DNA from 3 places in the Paenibacillus rhizoplanae genome. Region 1 is predicted to be linked to each of the others. Evidence: predicted binding sites of a transcription regulator. Region 1 holds the regulator's gene; each other region holds the start of a gene.
The links. The regulator Rex, encoded in region 1, represses fermentation and respiration genes when NADH is low (regulators of the CRP and FNR family bind a similar motif). The targets are predictions, from matches to a motif close to TTGTGAAATATTTCACAA.
Positions count from the first base shown of each region.

Region 1 (5,625 bases):
AAGCGGCAATTATAAGGGCAAGTCGCTGCAAATGTATGCCGTTCCCGTAGATGTCAGCACCCAGCTCAGGGAGCTGTTCTTCGACAAGAAGAAGAGCATTATCCTGACCTCGGCCACCTTATCGGTGGATAAATCCTTCCAGTTCATGATGGATAACCTGGGCCTTGGTGAGGCTGCGGAGCAAGGGCGTCTGATGACTGCGTTGCTTCCGTCGCCGTTCAAGTACCGTGAGCAGGCACTGCTGGTCATTCCCCGCGACTTCCCGAGCGTTAAGGGAAGTATAGGGGATGCCCGTTTCGTGGACACGTTAGTCCACTCCCTTGCTGAGACGGCTGTAGCTACACGGGGTCGGATGCTGGTGCTGTTCACCTCCTACAAAATGCTGCGCCAGGTCTATGACCCGCTGAAGGAGGCACTTGTCTCGCAGGATATCGCGGTGCTGGGACAAGGCGTGGAGGGCGGCAGCCGGAGCAAGCTGATCCGCCGCTTCCAGGACACCCCGGCCTCCGTCCTGCTCGGTACCAGCAGTTTCTGGGAAGGGGTCGATATTCCTGGAGAAGCATTGACCTGCCTGGCGATTGTCAGACTGCCGTTCCAGCCGCCGAATCACCCGCTGGCTGAGGCGAAGTCGGAGCTGCTTCAGGCACAGAAGAAGAACCCGTTCATGAAGCTGTCCGTGCCGCAGGCCGTTATCCGCTTCAAGCAGGGCTTCGGGCGGCTGGTCCGTACGGCGAAGGACCGGGGGATCGTGATTGTCTATGACACCAGAGTGATTGAATCATATTACGGGAAGTACTTCCTGTACTCGCTCCCCGGTCCCAAGATGGAGCATATGCTCACCGAGCAGATGGTTCCGAGAATCGCCGAATGGCTGGAAGACGGCGGGGTTTCCTAATTCATCCGCTATTGCTATTATTAATAAGTCATGATTAACCTGATGATCCGTTCCCGCCTCCTCTGCTACTCCGGCAGGCGGCGGGGTACGGTTGCTATAATTGTACGGGTCTAACAAAACTTTTAAGGAGGAGAATACATGAAATCGGATAAAATATCGGAGGCCGTCGTGCGCAGACTTCCAGTGTACCTGCGATTCCTGAACGATCTCCAAAAACGTGAAATCTCCACAGTCTCTTCTCAGGAGCTGGGCCAAAAGCTAGATCTGAACCCCGCCCAGATCCGCAAGGATCTGGCTTATTTCGGTGATTTCGGCAGAAAAGGCATCGGCTACGATGTGTCCTATCTGATTGAGAAGATTCGTCACATCCTGAAGCTTGACCAGCAAATTAATGTTGCACTGGTTGGAGCCGGTAATCTCGGTCATGCCTTGTCTAACTACAACGCTTACTTGAAGGATACGATGAAGATCACTGCCATCTTCGATGCCTATCCGCCGAAGGTGGGCCAGCAGATCAACTCGCTGGTTGTGCAGCCGATGGAGGAGCTAAGCAGTACAATCCGCTCACAGGGAATCCGGATCGGGATCATTACTGTGCCCGACAGCGAAGCCCAGAATGTAGCCGATATTCTTGTGGATTCCGGCATTGAGGCGATTCTGAACTTCGCACCGGTTATTCTCAAGACGCCTGCCAATATCCGGATTCACGCCGCTGATTTCACCACAGATCTGCAGAGCCTGGCCTATTATTTGCATGATGGAAAGGATGCGGCTGAAGATGAGCAGTAAGATCACGATAATCAAGAACGGGCACTTTCTGGTTCCGGGCAGCGATAAGCCAGTGCTGAGCGGGTATATGACCCTGGAGAATGATCTGATTACTTACATAGGTGAAGCTGAGCCGGCAGTGGAGGATGGCGCTCAGGTCGTAGACGGCAGCCGTCTGCTGTTCATGCCTGGTCTGGTCAATACCCATGGACATACTGCCATGTCACTGCTGCGCGGATACGGCGACGATATGGTGCTTCAGACTTGGCTGCAGGAGAAGATGTGGCCGATGGAAGAGAAATTCACTGGTGATGATGTATATTGGGGAACTTCTTTGTCCGTGCTGGAAATGCTGAAGGGCGGCACAACAACCTTCCTCGATATGTATGATCATATGGACCGGGTAGCGGAAGTGACCGAGCAGTCCGGTATTCGTGCTGTGCTGATGCGCGGCGTAATTGGGCTGTGCCCGGAAGAGGTACAGCAATCCAAGCTCGCTGAGGCGATTGCTTTTGCCCGTAACTGGCATGGCAAGGCTGACGGCAGAATTACGACCATGCTCTCGCCGCACGCCCCGTACACCTGTCCTCCAGAGTTTTTCATGAAGTTTGTGCAGGCTGCCCATGATCTGGATCTGCCGATGCATACCCATATGTCCGAGACGCGCCATGAAGTGGAGCAGAACGTGGCCGACTACGGCCTTCGTCCGGTCGCACATCTGGAGAAGCTGGGGATGTTTACCCGTCCTTCGCTTATTGCCCACGGGGTTCATCTGAACGATGAGGAGATCGGGATTCTGGCCCGCCATAACGTTGGCGTGTCGCATAACCCTGGCAGTAACCTGAAGCTGGCCAGCGGTGTTGCCCGTGTTCCGGAGCTGCTGAGAGCCGGGGTTAAGGTCTCCCTGGGTACGGACAGCGCGGCAAGCAACAACAATCTGGATATGTTCGAAGAGATGAGGCTGGCTGCGCTGATCCACAAGGGCGTAAGCGGTGATCCAACAGCGGTACCGGCTCCTGAGGCGCTTCTGATGGCTACGGAGTACGGAGCGCAGTCTATTTTCCTAAGCGGTGTAGGCCGCCTTGCAGCAGGGATGAAGGCCGACTTCATCGCGCTTGATATTGACCAGCCGCATATGCTGCCGCATACCGATCTGCTCTCCCATGCTGTATATTCGGCCAGCGCCAAGGATGTGGAGCATGTATGGGTGAACGGCCAGCAGGTTGTGAAGCATGGACAATGCCTGACACTTGATGAAGAAGCCATCCGCCGCAAAGCACAGGAGACGTTCGAGAGCCTGCTTAAACGGTAACTCAGGAGAACGGGAAAGGAAGCAGCGTGGTGAAGAAGAAGAGGAGAAAATGGATCTGGCTGGGGATTACCGTGGTGCTGCTCCTTCTGTTCGGACTAAGCCAGTTCTATGCCTACATTATGAAGGATCAGTGGAACGAGCGGAGTGAGGCCAAGGAGCTGGCCCAGGCGCGTGCCGGGCTAACAGAGGTTACCAAGGCCCAGAAATCCGTCTGGAATGAGAATGAGATCTACTGGGTGCTAACCGGCAAAAATGAAGCGGGTACCGAGCTGATGGTGTGGGTCCGTTATACCTTGGAGGGCAAGCCTGCCGGAGGCGACAACGGCCTGTATGCCGAAGAGCTGAGCAAAGGAACCTCAGAAGAGAAGATGCGCGGGATCATAACCGCCCAGCTGCCGGACATTACGATCGAACGGCTGCTGCCCGGTGTATATAACGGGGAATATGCCTGGCAGCTATTTTACAAAAAAGACGGGCGCTTCTATTATAACTTCTACCGTTTCAAGGATGGCAGCGCCATCGGTGAGGGGTACAGTCTGCCGAACCGTTAAGCTAAGCGCTCAGCGGCAGAATAAAAACGGGGGGACAGATTATCTGTTCCTCCGTTTTTTTATCCATCATGTTGAAAAGTTTGAGGTACATCAATTGATATACGGAGTGTATACCTCGTCTGCTAGCGCTAACCTACATATATGTTCAATCAAGGAGGATGATGAAATTGGAGATATTAGCATATTTGGATCAGGCGGTGGATTTGTTCAAGGAGGAGCTGGGGGATAATCTGTCGGGGGTTTACCTGCATGGCTCGCTGGCCATGGGCTGTTTTCAAGCGGATTCAAGCGATATTGATCTGCTGATCGTTATACAGGACAAGCTGTCCGCAGAAGCCAGTCTGAGACTTGCCGGGCGTATCGTAGCCTATCATGACAGTCTGCCGAATAAGCGCGGAATCGAACTGTCTATCGTCCTGAAGACATATCTGCGCAATTTTGTGTATCCTACGCCGTTTGAATTTCACTTTTCGGAAGCTCATTTAGAGCGGTATAGAACCGAGGAGAATTATCTGTGCGGCGGTTTTGAGGATGCTGATCTTGCGGCGCATTTTGCAGTGGTCTACCATCGCGGGTTTATCTTGTACGGGGAGCCGATCCGCGAGGCCTTTGCGCCGGTAGACCGCAGGTACTATCTGGATTCCATTGTCCGGGATGTCGAAGATGCGCCGCAGAATATTAATAAATCTCCGGTCTATTACACACTGAATCTATGCAGAGTGCTCTACTATTTGCAGGAGGATTATATCTCTTCCAAGAAGGAAGGCGGAGAGTGGGGACTGCAGCATTTGCCGGAACGCTTTCACGGGCTGCTCAGAAGATGCCTGGAAGAGTATAGAGGAGCGGTTAGCGACCAAGGCTATGACCTGGAGCTATTAACTGATTTTGCAGAATATATGACCGGTGAAATTAAGCGTTAGCCGGATGTAGTGTACGCCGGAATATGAATGTAGCAGCGGCATTTCAGGATCTGAATCTGAGCTGCCGTTTTTTCATTCCTCATGAAACATCCAGAAATTAGTATCAAAAATTTTAAATATATTCACAACTTTATGTAAAATCGTATATACACCTATGATATACTACTACTTGTATCAAGACATGCTTAAGAGCATGTCAGTCTCGGATGGGCGCTAGACACGCTGGCTGGTCTTTATTATAGAGTTAAGCTTGGTCATTATTGAGAGGAGGACGTTTCTTGAAACTTCGTCTTATGCCTGTGCTGCTAACGTCTCTGCTGTCTGCTGCATTATTGTTTGGTGGCTGGTATTCTTACCGTCAATTCGTGGTGCAGGAGCCGCTGCAAAAGCTGGTATCTTCCTACCAGGGAGTGAAGGATTCCCATATTACTATTAAACGCAATGAAGTCACTTTGAAACTGGATTTGCAGCCGGGCACGAAATTACGTGAGCTGGTGCAGTATGTATCGCGAGAAGGCAGCACCGCCATTGATGGCCGGACCCTGAAGCTGGATGTGGAGCAGAAACCAAGCGAGCTGCTGGACGAGTATTGGGATAAAGCAATGTTCTCTGTAGCAGAAGCAATGGAGAGCCGGAAGTATACATTGATCCCAGCGAAGCTGGACGGACTGAAGGAGCAGGACAGTAAGTACAGCGGAGTTACAGCTACCACAGAGATTGACGACAACAATGTGTATGTAAGCCTGAGCAACGGCACAGAGAGCAAATTTATCATTCTGCCGCGTGCAGCAGCGAAGATGGGAGTGTGGAACAATGCCTAAGTACTGGAAAGAGGTTGTAGCCGGTTTCATTCCGGTCATGCTGATTTTTATGGCTTTTGTCGGGATTAATATCTTCCCTGTAATCATAGCGCTAGGCATGGTTGCCGCACTCCTGTTCATAGCCCATGCCCGCGGTGGTTTGGCCGTCAATGCAGGTGCGGACAAGAAGCGTAAGAAGAATGGCCCCTCCAAGCTAACTTTTGAAGAGATCGGCGGACAGGACAATGCTAAGCAGGAGCTGCGTGAAGCGCTGGACTTCCTGATCCGGCATGAAGAGATCAGCAAGTTCGGGATTCGTCCGCTCAAAGGAATTCTGTTAACCGGCCCTCCGGGAACCGGGAAGACGCTGATGGCCAAG
Region 1 is NZ_JBHUKY010000020.1:80,131-85,755, forward strand. Features, by position in the region: gene dinG (ATP-dependent DNA helicase DinG) at 1-895, shown strand, start outside; gene ACFSX3_RS10140 (redox-sensing transcriptional repressor Rex) at 1,034-1,684, shown strand; gene ACFSX3_RS10145 (amidohydrolase) at 1,674-2,975, shown strand; gene ACFSX3_RS10150 (cell wall elongation regulator TseB-like domain-containing protein) at 3,005-3,526, shown strand; gene ACFSX3_RS10155 (aminoglycoside adenylyltransferase domain-containing protein) at 3,688-4,446, shown strand; gene ACFSX3_RS10160 (hypothetical protein) at 4,725-5,267, shown strand; gene ACFSX3_RS10165 (AAA family ATPase) at 5,260-5,625, shown strand, end outside.

Region 2 (5,625 bases), on a different contig from region 1:
CCACCCCTTCAAGCTCATAGGGACGGTTCAGTTCCTTCCATTTGTAGATCCCCATCACATGATAAGGCAGGATTTCGAATTTCTCTACTCCATTCAGCGTGCCAATGAAGCGGCCGAGATTCTGCAGATCCTCTTCCTTATTGTGAATGCCGGGAACGTACACATGGCGAACCCACATTTTACGGTTATGGTCTGATAACCAGCGGGCCAGCTTCAAGGTACGATCATTGGATTTGCCGGTCAGCTTGATGTGCGCTTCATCATCAATGTGCTTGAGATCCAAGAGCACCAGGTCGGTAACATCCAGCAGGTCGCTGATTTTCGATCCATCATTATAGCCGTTGGTATCAAGGGTTGTGTGCAGATTCCAGCGTTTCTTCACTTCGGTGAACAATTGCTTGACGAACTGCGCCTGCAGCGTCGGTTCACCACCGGATACGGTCAGACCGCCCCCGGACGATTTATAATAATTCAGGTAAGGCTCAATTTCCGCCAGCACTTCCTCGACGGTCATTTCCTTGCCTTCATTCAGTCCCCAGGTATCCGGGTTGTGGCAATACTGACATTTAAGCAGGCAGCCCTGCATAAAAAGCACGAAGCGGATACCCGGGCCATCCACCGTTCCAAACGTCTCCAAAGAGTGGATATGTCCTTTAAGCATGAGATGTCATCCTTTCAAAAAAACCTTAAAATTTTAATGAATTTTAAACAAGAGTGTACCGCCCTCTTTCAAGGGCGGCAGCTCCTTCGTTATCTCAATTCTTGTAGAGCAAGAACCATTCTTACATGGAATCGTGGAACGTACGGTTGATAACATCCATCTGTTGTTCACGGGTCAGCTTGATGAAGTTAACAGCATAGCCGGATACGCGAATGGTCAACTGTGGATAGTTCTCTGGGTGATCCATAGCGTCAAGCAGCTGCTCACGGTTAAATACGTTAACGTTCAAGTGCTGAGCGTTATTGTGGAAATATCCATCCATCATGAATACCAGGTTGGACTTACGGGAATCTTCGTCTTTACCCAGTGCCTTAGGAACGATGGAGAAGGTGTTAGAGATACCATCTTGTGCATCAGAGTAAGGCAGTTTGGCAACAGAGTTCAGGGATGCCAGGGCGCCCTTCTTATCGCGTCCGTGCATTGGGTTAGCACCAGGAGCGAATGGTTCGCCTTTTTTACGTCCATCAGGAGTAGTACCAGTCTTTTTACCATATACAACGTTCGAAGTGATAGTCAGTACCGATTGAGTCGGCACAGCATCACGATAAGTTTTGTTTTTGCGGATCATCGACATGAAGGTTTCAACCAGTTCAACAGCGATGCCGTCAACAGCGTCGTCATTGTTACCGTAGCAAGGGAATTCACCCTCAGTTTCAAAGTCGATGGCAATGCCTTCTTCGTTGCGGATTGGCTTAACCTTAGCATATTTGATTGCGCTCAGGGAGTCAGCAGCAACGGACAGTCCGGCGATACCGCAAGCCATCGTACGCAGAATGTCGCGGTCATGCAGCGCCATTTCGATACGTTCGTAGGAATATTTGTCATGCATATAGTGAATGATGTTCAGCGTGTTGACATAAGTCTTAGCCAGCCATTCCATCATTGGTTTGAAGCGTTTCATTACTTCATCATAATCCAGATATTCAGAAGTGATCGCAGGATATTCAGGACCTACCTGAGCACCGGATTTCTCATCTTTACCACCATTGATCGCATACAGCAGAGCCTTAGCCAGGTTGGCACGGGCACCGAAGAACTGCATTTGCTTACCGATACGCATTGGGGATACGCAGCAGGCAATTGCATAATCTTCACCCCAGTATGGACGCATAACATCATCGTTCTCATATTGGATAGCGCTGGTCTCAATGGATACCTTGGCACAATATTTTTTGAAGCCTTCAGGCAGCTTCTCGGACCACAGTACAGTCAGGTTTGGTTCTGGTGCCGGTCCCAGATTGTACAGGGTATGCAGGAAGCGGAAGCTGTTTTTGGTTACGCGAGTTGTACCGTCTTCAGCCATACCACCGATGGATTCTGTTACCCAAGTAGGGTCGCCGGAGAACAGGTCGTTATAGTCAGGCGTACGCAGGAATTTCACGATACGCAGCTTCATTACGAAATGGTCAACGATTTCTTGAGCTTGTTCTTCAGTCAGAGTACCTTCTTCAAAGTCACGTTGAACATAGATGTCAAGGAAGGAAGATACGCGTCCAAGGGACATTGCCGCACCATTTTGCTCTTTAACAGCCGCCAGATAACCGAAGTATACCCATTGTGTAGCTTCTTTGAAGTTGACAGCCGGTTTGGAGATGTCCATACCATGAGCTGCAGCCATTTGTTTCAGTTCGCCAAGAGCACGCATTTGCTCGGACAGCTCTTCACGCAGACGGATAACTTCTTCTGTCATGGAATCCACTTCAAGCTCAGTCAGTTGTTGCTTCTTGTCTTTGATCAGGAAATCAATACCATACAGAGCAATACGGCGATAGTCGCCGATGATACGTCCGCGGCCATAAGCATCAGGAAGACCTGTGATTACGCCCGATTTACGCACAGCTCTCATATCTGGTGTATATGCATCAAATACGCCTTGGTTATGCGTTTTGCGGATGTTCGTGAACATGTCAACGATATTCTGCGGAAGCTCGAAGCCGTAAGCCTTAGTAGCATCGATCATCATCTTGATACCGCCGAACGGTTGGATAGAACGTCTGAAAGGCGCGTCAGTCTGAACGCCGACAATCTGTTCCTTGTCCTTGTCAATGTAGCCTGGGTTATGGGAAGTGATGGTGGAGACAGTATCGAGGGAAACATCCCATACGCCGCCTCTTTCTCTTTCTTCCTTACTCAGTTGGGAGATAATCTTCCACAGTTCAGTAGTGTTGCTGGTAGGACCTACGAGGAAATCTTCATTTCCTTCATAAGGCTTGATGTTCTTGGCAATAAAGTTATTAACGTCAACTTTCTTAGCCCATGTACCCTTTGTGAAATTTCTCCAGCTCGACTTAACCTCTTGTACTTCTTTTTCAATCACCGACATGCTAAATCCCTCCATTTATATTTAGTATATTTGTAGAGATCGCGGGCTTGAAGGTTAATCCCGTGTCTCGTGATCCCTTAGCTACTGGTTGTTATAAAATTCACAATCGTGACTGTATAACTGGGATCTTTGTTTATATAAACATTTTAGTTTATTTTCTGAAAAAGGACTGTGACAAATATCACTCTTTCGGTGATATTTGTCACTTCCATCCAGTCCCATATTAACCTTTAACCTTATTCTTCGCCAGGCAACCGTTAATTAGTTATCGAATTTTCCGTAGAATGCGTTGCGGTATACATCGGCAAGCTCAGATACCAGCGGCATTTTAGGGTTGGCAGTTGTACATTGGTCTTCAAATGCACGGTCAGCCAGGTAATCTACGCGGGCTTCAAAGTCCTTAGGATCGAAACCAAGAGCCGAGAAGGATTCTTCGATACCGAGTTTTTTGTTCATGTCGCGGATGGCATTGATCAGGCTGGTTACGCCTTCTTCGGTAGTACGAGCCGGCAATCCCAGAATACGGGCGATTTCGGCATACCGTTCGTCAGCTACAAAGTGCGAATATTTAGGGAACGAAGCGAACTTCGTAGGCTTCTTGGCATTGTAGCGGATAACATGCGGCATCAGGATCGCATTGGTGCGGCCGTGTGCTGTGTGATACTGTCCGCCCCATTTGTGCGCCAAGCTGTGGTTAATCCCCAGGAATGCATTCGCAAATGCCATACCGGCAAGTGTTGAAGCGTTGTGCATTTTCTCACGGGCCAGCTTATCGCCTTGCAGTGCGGATTTCTCCAGCCACTGGAATACCAGCTGAATCGCTTTGATTGCCAGACCATCAGTATAGTCACTAGCCATTACAGATACATAAGCTTCGATAGCATGGGTCAATACGTCCATACCAGTATCGGCAACAGCAGTCTTAGGCAAGCTGTATACAAATTCCGGATCGATAATGGCTACATCTGGAGTCAGCTCATAATCGGCCAGAGGATACTTCGTATTATTGCCTGTTGTCTTGTCTGTGATAACTGCGAAAGATGTTACTTCAGAACCGGTACCCGAAGTTGTTGGAATCGCAACGAATTTTGCTTTGTTGCCGAGCTTAGGGAATTTGTATACCCGTTTGCGGATATCCATGAACTTCTGCTTCAGACCGTTGAAGTCTGCATCCGGATGTTCGTAGAACAGCCACATGCCCTTGGCAGCATCCATTGGGGAACCGCCGCCGAGTGCGATAATGCAGTCAGGCTGGAATCTGTGCATCATTGCCGCGCCTTTTTCTACAGTAGTCGTCGATGGATCTGGTTCAACTTCCGAGAACACTTCGATGGCTACAGGAGTCTGGCGTTGACGCAGATAGTGTTCAACTCTTTCCACATATCCCAGCTTCACCATCATAGGGTCAGTGATGATTGCTACACGTGTGATGTCAGGCATTTTGGCCAGATACTGAGAGGCTCCCTTTTCGAAGTAAATCTTGTCAGGTACTTTAAACCATTGCATATTCACGGTACGACGGTTCACCCTTTTCACGTTGATCAGATTGATTGCAGTCACGTTCTGCGATACCGAGTTGCGTCCATAAGATCCGCAGCCCAGTGTCAATGAAGGGATATTGGTGTTGTAAATATCGCCGATTGCGCCGTGTGTGGATGGCGAGTTGACGAGAATACGTCCGGTTTGCAGACGGTTGGAGAACTTCATGATGACTTCTTCATTATTGGAATGGATAGCCGAGCTGTGGCCCATGCCGCCAAATTCAACGATTTGAGCTGCGCGTTCGATACCTTGGTCAGCATTCTTCACTTTGTAGCAAGCCAGAACCGGGCTCAGCTTCTCAGCGGACAATGGATATTTAGTGCCTACACCTTCGAGCTCAGCTACCAAAATCTTCGTTCCGGCAGGAACCTGAATGCCGCACATTTCAGCGATCTTCACTGCGGATTGGCCAACGATAGCCGGGTTAACCGCACATTTCTCAACGTTCATTGCGCCGCTTGTCAGCTTGGCAGCTTCTTCTTTGTTCACAAAGTAACAGCCGTTTGCAATCATTTTCTTCTTCACTTGATCGAAGATAGCTTCTTCAATGATGACTGCCTGCTCGGAAGCACAGATCATACCATTATCGAAAGTCTTCGACAGGATAAGGTCTGTTACAGCCTGATCAATGTCAGCACTCTTCTCAATGAAGGCAGGCACGTTACCAGGACCTACGCCGAGTGCCGGTTTGCCGCAGCTGTAAGCTGCTTTGACCATTGCCGATCCGCCGGTTGCCAGAATCAGTGCAACGTCCGGATTGTTCATCAGTGCGTTTGTTTTGTCCATCGTAGGAAGTTCAATCCATTGGATGAAGTTCTCAGGTGCGCCGGCTGCTACGCCTGCATCATGCAGAATTTTGGCTGCTGCCGCACTGCACTCTTGCGCCGACGGGTGGAAACCGAATATAATAGGGTTACGTGTCTTTGCGGAAATCAAAGCTTTAAACATCGTGGTGGATGTTGGGTTGGTTACCGGTGTGATACCCATAATGATTCCGACGGGTTCAGCAATCTTCTGGAAGCTGTCATAAACGTTATCC
Region 2 is NZ_JBHUKY010000023.1:290,788-296,412, reverse strand. Features, by position in the region: gene pflA (pyruvate formate-lyase-activating protein) at 1-661, opposite strand, end outside; gene pflB (formate C-acetyltransferase) at 783-3,044, opposite strand; gene adhE (bifunctional acetaldehyde-CoA/alcohol dehydrogenase) at 3,306-5,625, opposite strand, start outside.
Region 2: pflB (formate C-acetyltransferase) is a predicted target of Rex. The motif match lies at 3,133-3,150, and genes of this name have one in related genera.

Region 3 (5,625 bases), on a different contig from region 1:
ACGATCTGTCTTCTGACAAGTCCGTCCAGATTGCGGAGAGCAACGGGACGATGACCACCTCATGGAGCCCCTCGGGCAAGCAGCTCGCTTATACGGAGCGGGATGACAGCGGCAGCAGCAGCAGTATAGTTCAGTTAAAGTATTGATCAAAAAAAGCGGTCCGTACCGGTAAATCTACCGGATACGGACCGCTTTTTTTATAGATTACTAGAAGGAGCATAACGCCCCTCTGCTTCTTACGTTCTAAGCATACCAGCCCCATACGAAGATGAACAGGGTGCCGAAGATGGTGACCAGAGCCACGAACATGGCGTATGCGATGTTGATATACAGTTCTTTTTTGGAATCGGCCGATTCTCCGATGTGCATGAACACAAACAGCTGCAAGGAAGCCTGGATCAGCGCTGTGATTAGCAGCACCACCATATTGGCAGTGGAGGACAGGTCTCCGTAAATAACAATCAGTGCAGCGGCAGAGAGGACCAGAGAGGCTACATAACCCATCACATGCTTCATTGGGAATAGTTGCTTCATCATGTCACATCAGTCCTTTCAGGTAGACGAAGCTGAAGATAAAGATCCAGACCACGTCTAAGAAGTGCCAGAACAAGGAGAAGATGAACGTTTTGTTGGCGGTAGCGGGAGTAATGCCGCGCTTCCACAGCTGAATCATAATGCCAATTCCCCACAGCAGACCGAAGCTGACGTGAAGACCATGCGTTCCCAGTAGTATGAACAGACTGGAGAGGAAGCCGCTGGTCTGCAGGGTAGCTCCTTCATGCACGTAAGTGAAGAACTCGTCGATTTCGATACCGACAAAAGCCAGACCCATCACCAGCGTAATCGCCATGAAGACCATCATGGCTTTCTTGTAGCCATGCCGCATGGCATGGACAGCCAGACCGATGGTGAAGGAACTCGACAGCAGGAGGAAGGTCTCCATCAGCACAGGGCCGATCTCGAACAGCTCGCTGCCGCTCGGTCCGCTGGCGAAGCGGTTAACCATTACGAAATATACAGTGAACAGCGTTGCGAAGAGAGGAATCTCGGCTCCGAGAAAGACCCAGAAGCCGAAGATCTTGTTACTGTTCTCTTCTGTTGAATATTCGAGCGGCTTGGACGCATCTATTTTCATACAGTCTCACCCCGCATCAATTTCTTTTCTGTAGCGATAACCTCTTCTACAGGAATGTAGTAGCCCTGGTCCTTATCGAAGGACATGAAGGCCAGCACGACCAGGATTCCAATCCCGGCGACAATTGCCGGAATCCACATGCTGAATACCAGGAAGAAGCCAAGGAAGAAGAAGACTACACCCAATATGAACGGCTTGCCGGTATTGCTTGGCATATGAATCTTGGTGTATTTGGTGTCTGTATACAGCGGAATATTCTCCTGCTTCGCAGACCATAGAGCATCACGCGTCTCAACCTTAGGCACAATCGCAAAGTTGTAGAGCGGGATCGGGCTGTGCGTAGCCCATTCGAGCGTCCGGCCATCCCAAGGATCGTTGGTTGTATCTCTTGGCATGTAGCGGGTACTCCAGTAAATATTGTAGACCAGGATCACGAAGCCGATGGCGAGACCGACAGCCCCGACGAAGCTCAGCATATTGAGCGGACCGAAGCCTGATTCCTTAGAGTAAGTATACAGACGGCGTGTCATTCCCATCAGTCCCAGGAAGAACATAGGGAAGAAGGTTACGTTAAAGGAAATGATGATCCACCAGAAGGCATGCTTGCCCAGCCGTTCATTCAGGCGGAAGCCGAACACTTTAGGGAACCAATAGTGGAACCCGGCGATGACCGCGAACACGGCACCCGGAATCAGCACGTAGTGGAAATGCGCAACCAGGAACATCGTGTTGTGATACTGGTAATCGGCGCTGGCCATCGCCAGCATGACACCCGTTACTCCGCCGATCGTAAAGATCGGGATAAAGGCTAGAGTATATAGCATCGGGGTCGTGAAGGTAATCCTGCCCTTTCGCAGGGTGAATAGCCAGTTGAATATTTTGACCCCGGTAGGTACCGCTATGGCCATCGTTGTGATTGAGAAGAAGCTGTTGACCATGGCACCTTGACCCATTGTATAGAAATGATGCGCCCATACAAGGAAGGACAGGAGCGAGATGATCAGCATACTGAATACCATGGAGGTATAGCCGTACAGATTCTTCTTCGAGAAGGTAGCGATAATCTCACTATAAATACCGAAGGCAGGCAGGATAACGATATAGACCTCCGGATGTCCCCAGACCCAGAACAGGTTGGCCCAGAGCATATCCATCCCGCCGCTATCCATCGTGAAGAACTGGGAGCCGAAGAGTCGGTCGAACATCATCATCGCCAGCGCTATGGTAAGAACCGGGAAGGCGAAGACAATAATAACGTTGGTGATGAGTACGGACCAGGTGAACATCGGCATCTTCATCAGCGTCATGCCTGGTGCGCGCATCTTTAGAATCGTTACGATAAAGTTAACTCCGGTGATCAGCGTACCGATACCGGATATCTGCAGAGCCAGAGAGTAGTAGTTGTTCCCTACGGTCGGGCTGAATTCAAGACTCGCCAGCGGGAAGTAGGCTGACCAGCCCGCATCCGGCGAGCCGCCGATGACGAAGGAAATGTTCAGCAGCATGGCGCCCATGAAGAAGAGCCAGAAGCTGACGGCGTTCAGCCGCGGGAAGGCAACATCCCGTGCGCCGATCTGCAGCGGAATGATCACGTTCATCAGACCGATGATGAACGGCATGGCCATGAAGAGAATCATGATCAGACCGTGGGTGGTGAAGACCTCATTGTAATGCTGCGCATCGAGGAATTTCATTTCCGGCGCAGCTGTCTGCAGACGCATCATCATCGCATCTACACCGCCGCGGAACAGCATCAGCAGCGCCGCGAGGATGTACATGATCCCGATTTTTTTGTGGTCAACCGTGGTCAGCCATTCACGCCACAGATAGCCCCATTTCTTGAAATAGGTAAGCCCTACGAGAATCCCGATGGTTGCCAGTGCAATACTTATCATGGCCCCGTATATCAAGGGTTCGCCGTGAACCTTAAATTTGTCCAAATCCATTAGGGTAGCTCCTTTCAGTGTGTTGCATTAGGCTCTTCAGAGAGCTAGTGTCCTTCATGTGTGCTTTCATCCACCGGGGAGCTGGGCAGCGGCTGATCGACTTCTGGATCAGGCTTGCTGTCGAATTCCGTTCCGCTGGACGGCTCGGGAGACGGATGGATTTCCTTGTTATCCTGATGCTCCTGATTGCCGTTGTCCATATCCATCTCTTTGCCACCACCGCTCATATGCTCGCCGTGGTCTCCAGGAGGCGGGCTGAACTCCAGATGAGTGGAGGAATACGTTTTGCGTCCGAGGTAATCCGTGGCCAGCAGGCCCTTGAATTCTTCCTCAGTCAGCTTAGGCGCAGTTTCCTTGACTTCCTTCACCCAGTCCTCGTAACCCTTGTTACTCAGGACAAGCGCTTCGAATTCCATGTGGGCAAAGCCTTTACCGCTGAAGTTCGCATTTTTCCCGATATAAGAGCCTTCGGTATCTGCGGACAGATGAAGCGTTGTCAGCATGTCGCTCATGGCGTACTTTTGACCGGCAAGCTGTGGAATCCAGAGACTGGTAATAGTGCCGAATGAGTACATTCTGAATTCTACCGCACGATGCACCGGCATATTCACGTAGTTAACCGTCTCGATCCCTTCCTCAGGGTAGCTGAAATGCCATTTCCAGTTGGAAGAGGAAGCATAGATGACCAGCGGAGTCTGATCTTGATAGTCCGCAGCCACATTCTCCACTTCGTTAGTCGTCTTGACGGTAACAACGGACAAGAAGGCTACGATAATAATCGGGATGATAATCCAGATGGCCTCCAGTACCTTGTTGCCTTCCTCATGTTCAGGGATGTAGCCCTCATTACTCTTCTTCGCACGATATTTCACCAGTACAAAGATATACAGAATGTAGACAACAGCCAGAACCCCGAGCATAACAAGAATAGAGAGCAAGATGGTGTCAGATAACGTCCTTGCAGACGGCCCCTTCGGGTTCAGAACAGCGATTGAGCTGCATCCCGGCAGGAGAAGGATCAGGCTTAGAAACAAAGCGTATAACGGTCCCTTTTTTTTCATATAGAACTCCTTCCTTCAATACTACTTTTCATTCGCCGTTCATTAACGGGAGTACATTGATCTGTATCTATAGTAAGAACTACTTACCCATAATGCAAAATACATATTTTGTATAAAAGTATAAAAAAGACCTTAAAAATGGCGAACAAGTTAAATATGTGTGATCAAATTGTTACAGCTATCTAAGAGTATGATAAAGATCACTGTAGTGGCGCACTTTAGCTAATTTTAAGGTTGTTCAATTTTTGTTCAAAATTCCGATATTGTTATTAATATTGTCACAATTATTCTGCGCCAAAAACCGCTGATTTAACCGCCCAACGCCTGGTGTGACAGCATTCGACGATTATTGCGTTCTTTCTGAAAATACTAGCGCAACCTCATTTATCATTGCATAAGAGTGACAATTTCTTAGCTTGCGGTTACAATCTCTCAAATTACGTTAAATGTATATGTGATAAAGTGATAGACAAATATACATAGATTGGAGACTGCTGCTGTGCGTATCAAGAAAACTCTGCTTTTATTCATGTCTTTATTCCTAATTATGGGGCTTGTGCAGGTCCCGGCTAACGCCAAAGCTGCTAGCACTACACTTAAACTCGGAGTCAACGATAAATTAAGTGCGATTGAAGCTGTATCCGTAAAAGGCACCTATTATGTACCGCTGCGTAAGCTTGCGGATGAGCTGAAATGGACCCTTACCGGGCTGACGGACGGTATTCACGTAGCTGGCGGAACTGGTTCGCTTACCCTGCTGAGCAAGGACGGGGGTGCGGTGCTCAAAGACGGCACGACCGTGCCTATGAGCACTTTTGTGCAGGACGGCAAGCTCATGGCTCCACTGAAGGTCAGCGCATACCTTGGGTATAGCATTTCCTATGCGGGAGATAAATATTTACTTCGTGTGAAGGACGGCTCGGCGTTGCTTACCGATGCAGCCTATACCGATAAATATGCTGCCGAGCTGAAGCCGAAGGCTCCAGTGGTTCCAGTGACTCCTGTCACTCCGGCTGAGCCGGGCAAACCGGGCCGGACCGTCTACCTGACCTTCGACGATGGCCCGTCGGCAACAACTGGCGAGCTGCTGGATATCCTGCACAAATATGACGTACAGGCGACCTTCTTCATGCTGGGGAACAACATGAATGAGCATCCCGCCCAGGTGAAGCGGATTGCGAAGGAAGGGTATGGCTTGGCGCTGCATGGCGTGACCCACCGCAAGGAGAAGTTCTATGCCTCTCCTGCAGCGGCGCTAGCCGAGATGTCAGGGGCCAATGCGACACTGAAGAAGCTGACGGGAGTCAGCACCACTCTGATCCGTACGCCCTACGGAAGTAAGCCTTATTTCACCAAGTCCTTCCGCGATAAAGTCCTGACGCAGGGATATCATCTCTGGGACTGGAACGTGGATTCCTATGACTGGAAATACAAACAGAACAGCGACAGAATCTATAACACCGTAATGGATCAGGTGAATAAG
Region 3 is NZ_JBHUKY010000068.1:112,867-118,491, forward strand. Features, by position in the region: gene ACFSX3_RS26770 (hypothetical protein) at 1-146, shown strand, start outside; gene qoxD (cytochrome aa3 quinol oxidase subunit IV) at 244-537, opposite strand; gene qoxC (cytochrome aa3 quinol oxidase subunit III) at 539-1,135, opposite strand; gene qoxB (cytochrome aa3 quinol oxidase subunit I) at 1,132-3,081, opposite strand; gene qoxA (cytochrome aa3 quinol oxidase subunit II) at 3,126-4,142, opposite strand; gene ACFSX3_RS26795 (polysaccharide deacetylase family protein) at 4,642-5,625, shown strand, end outside.
Region 3: qoxA (cytochrome aa3 quinol oxidase subunit II) is a predicted target of Rex. The motif match lies at 4,409-4,426, and genes of this name have one in related genera.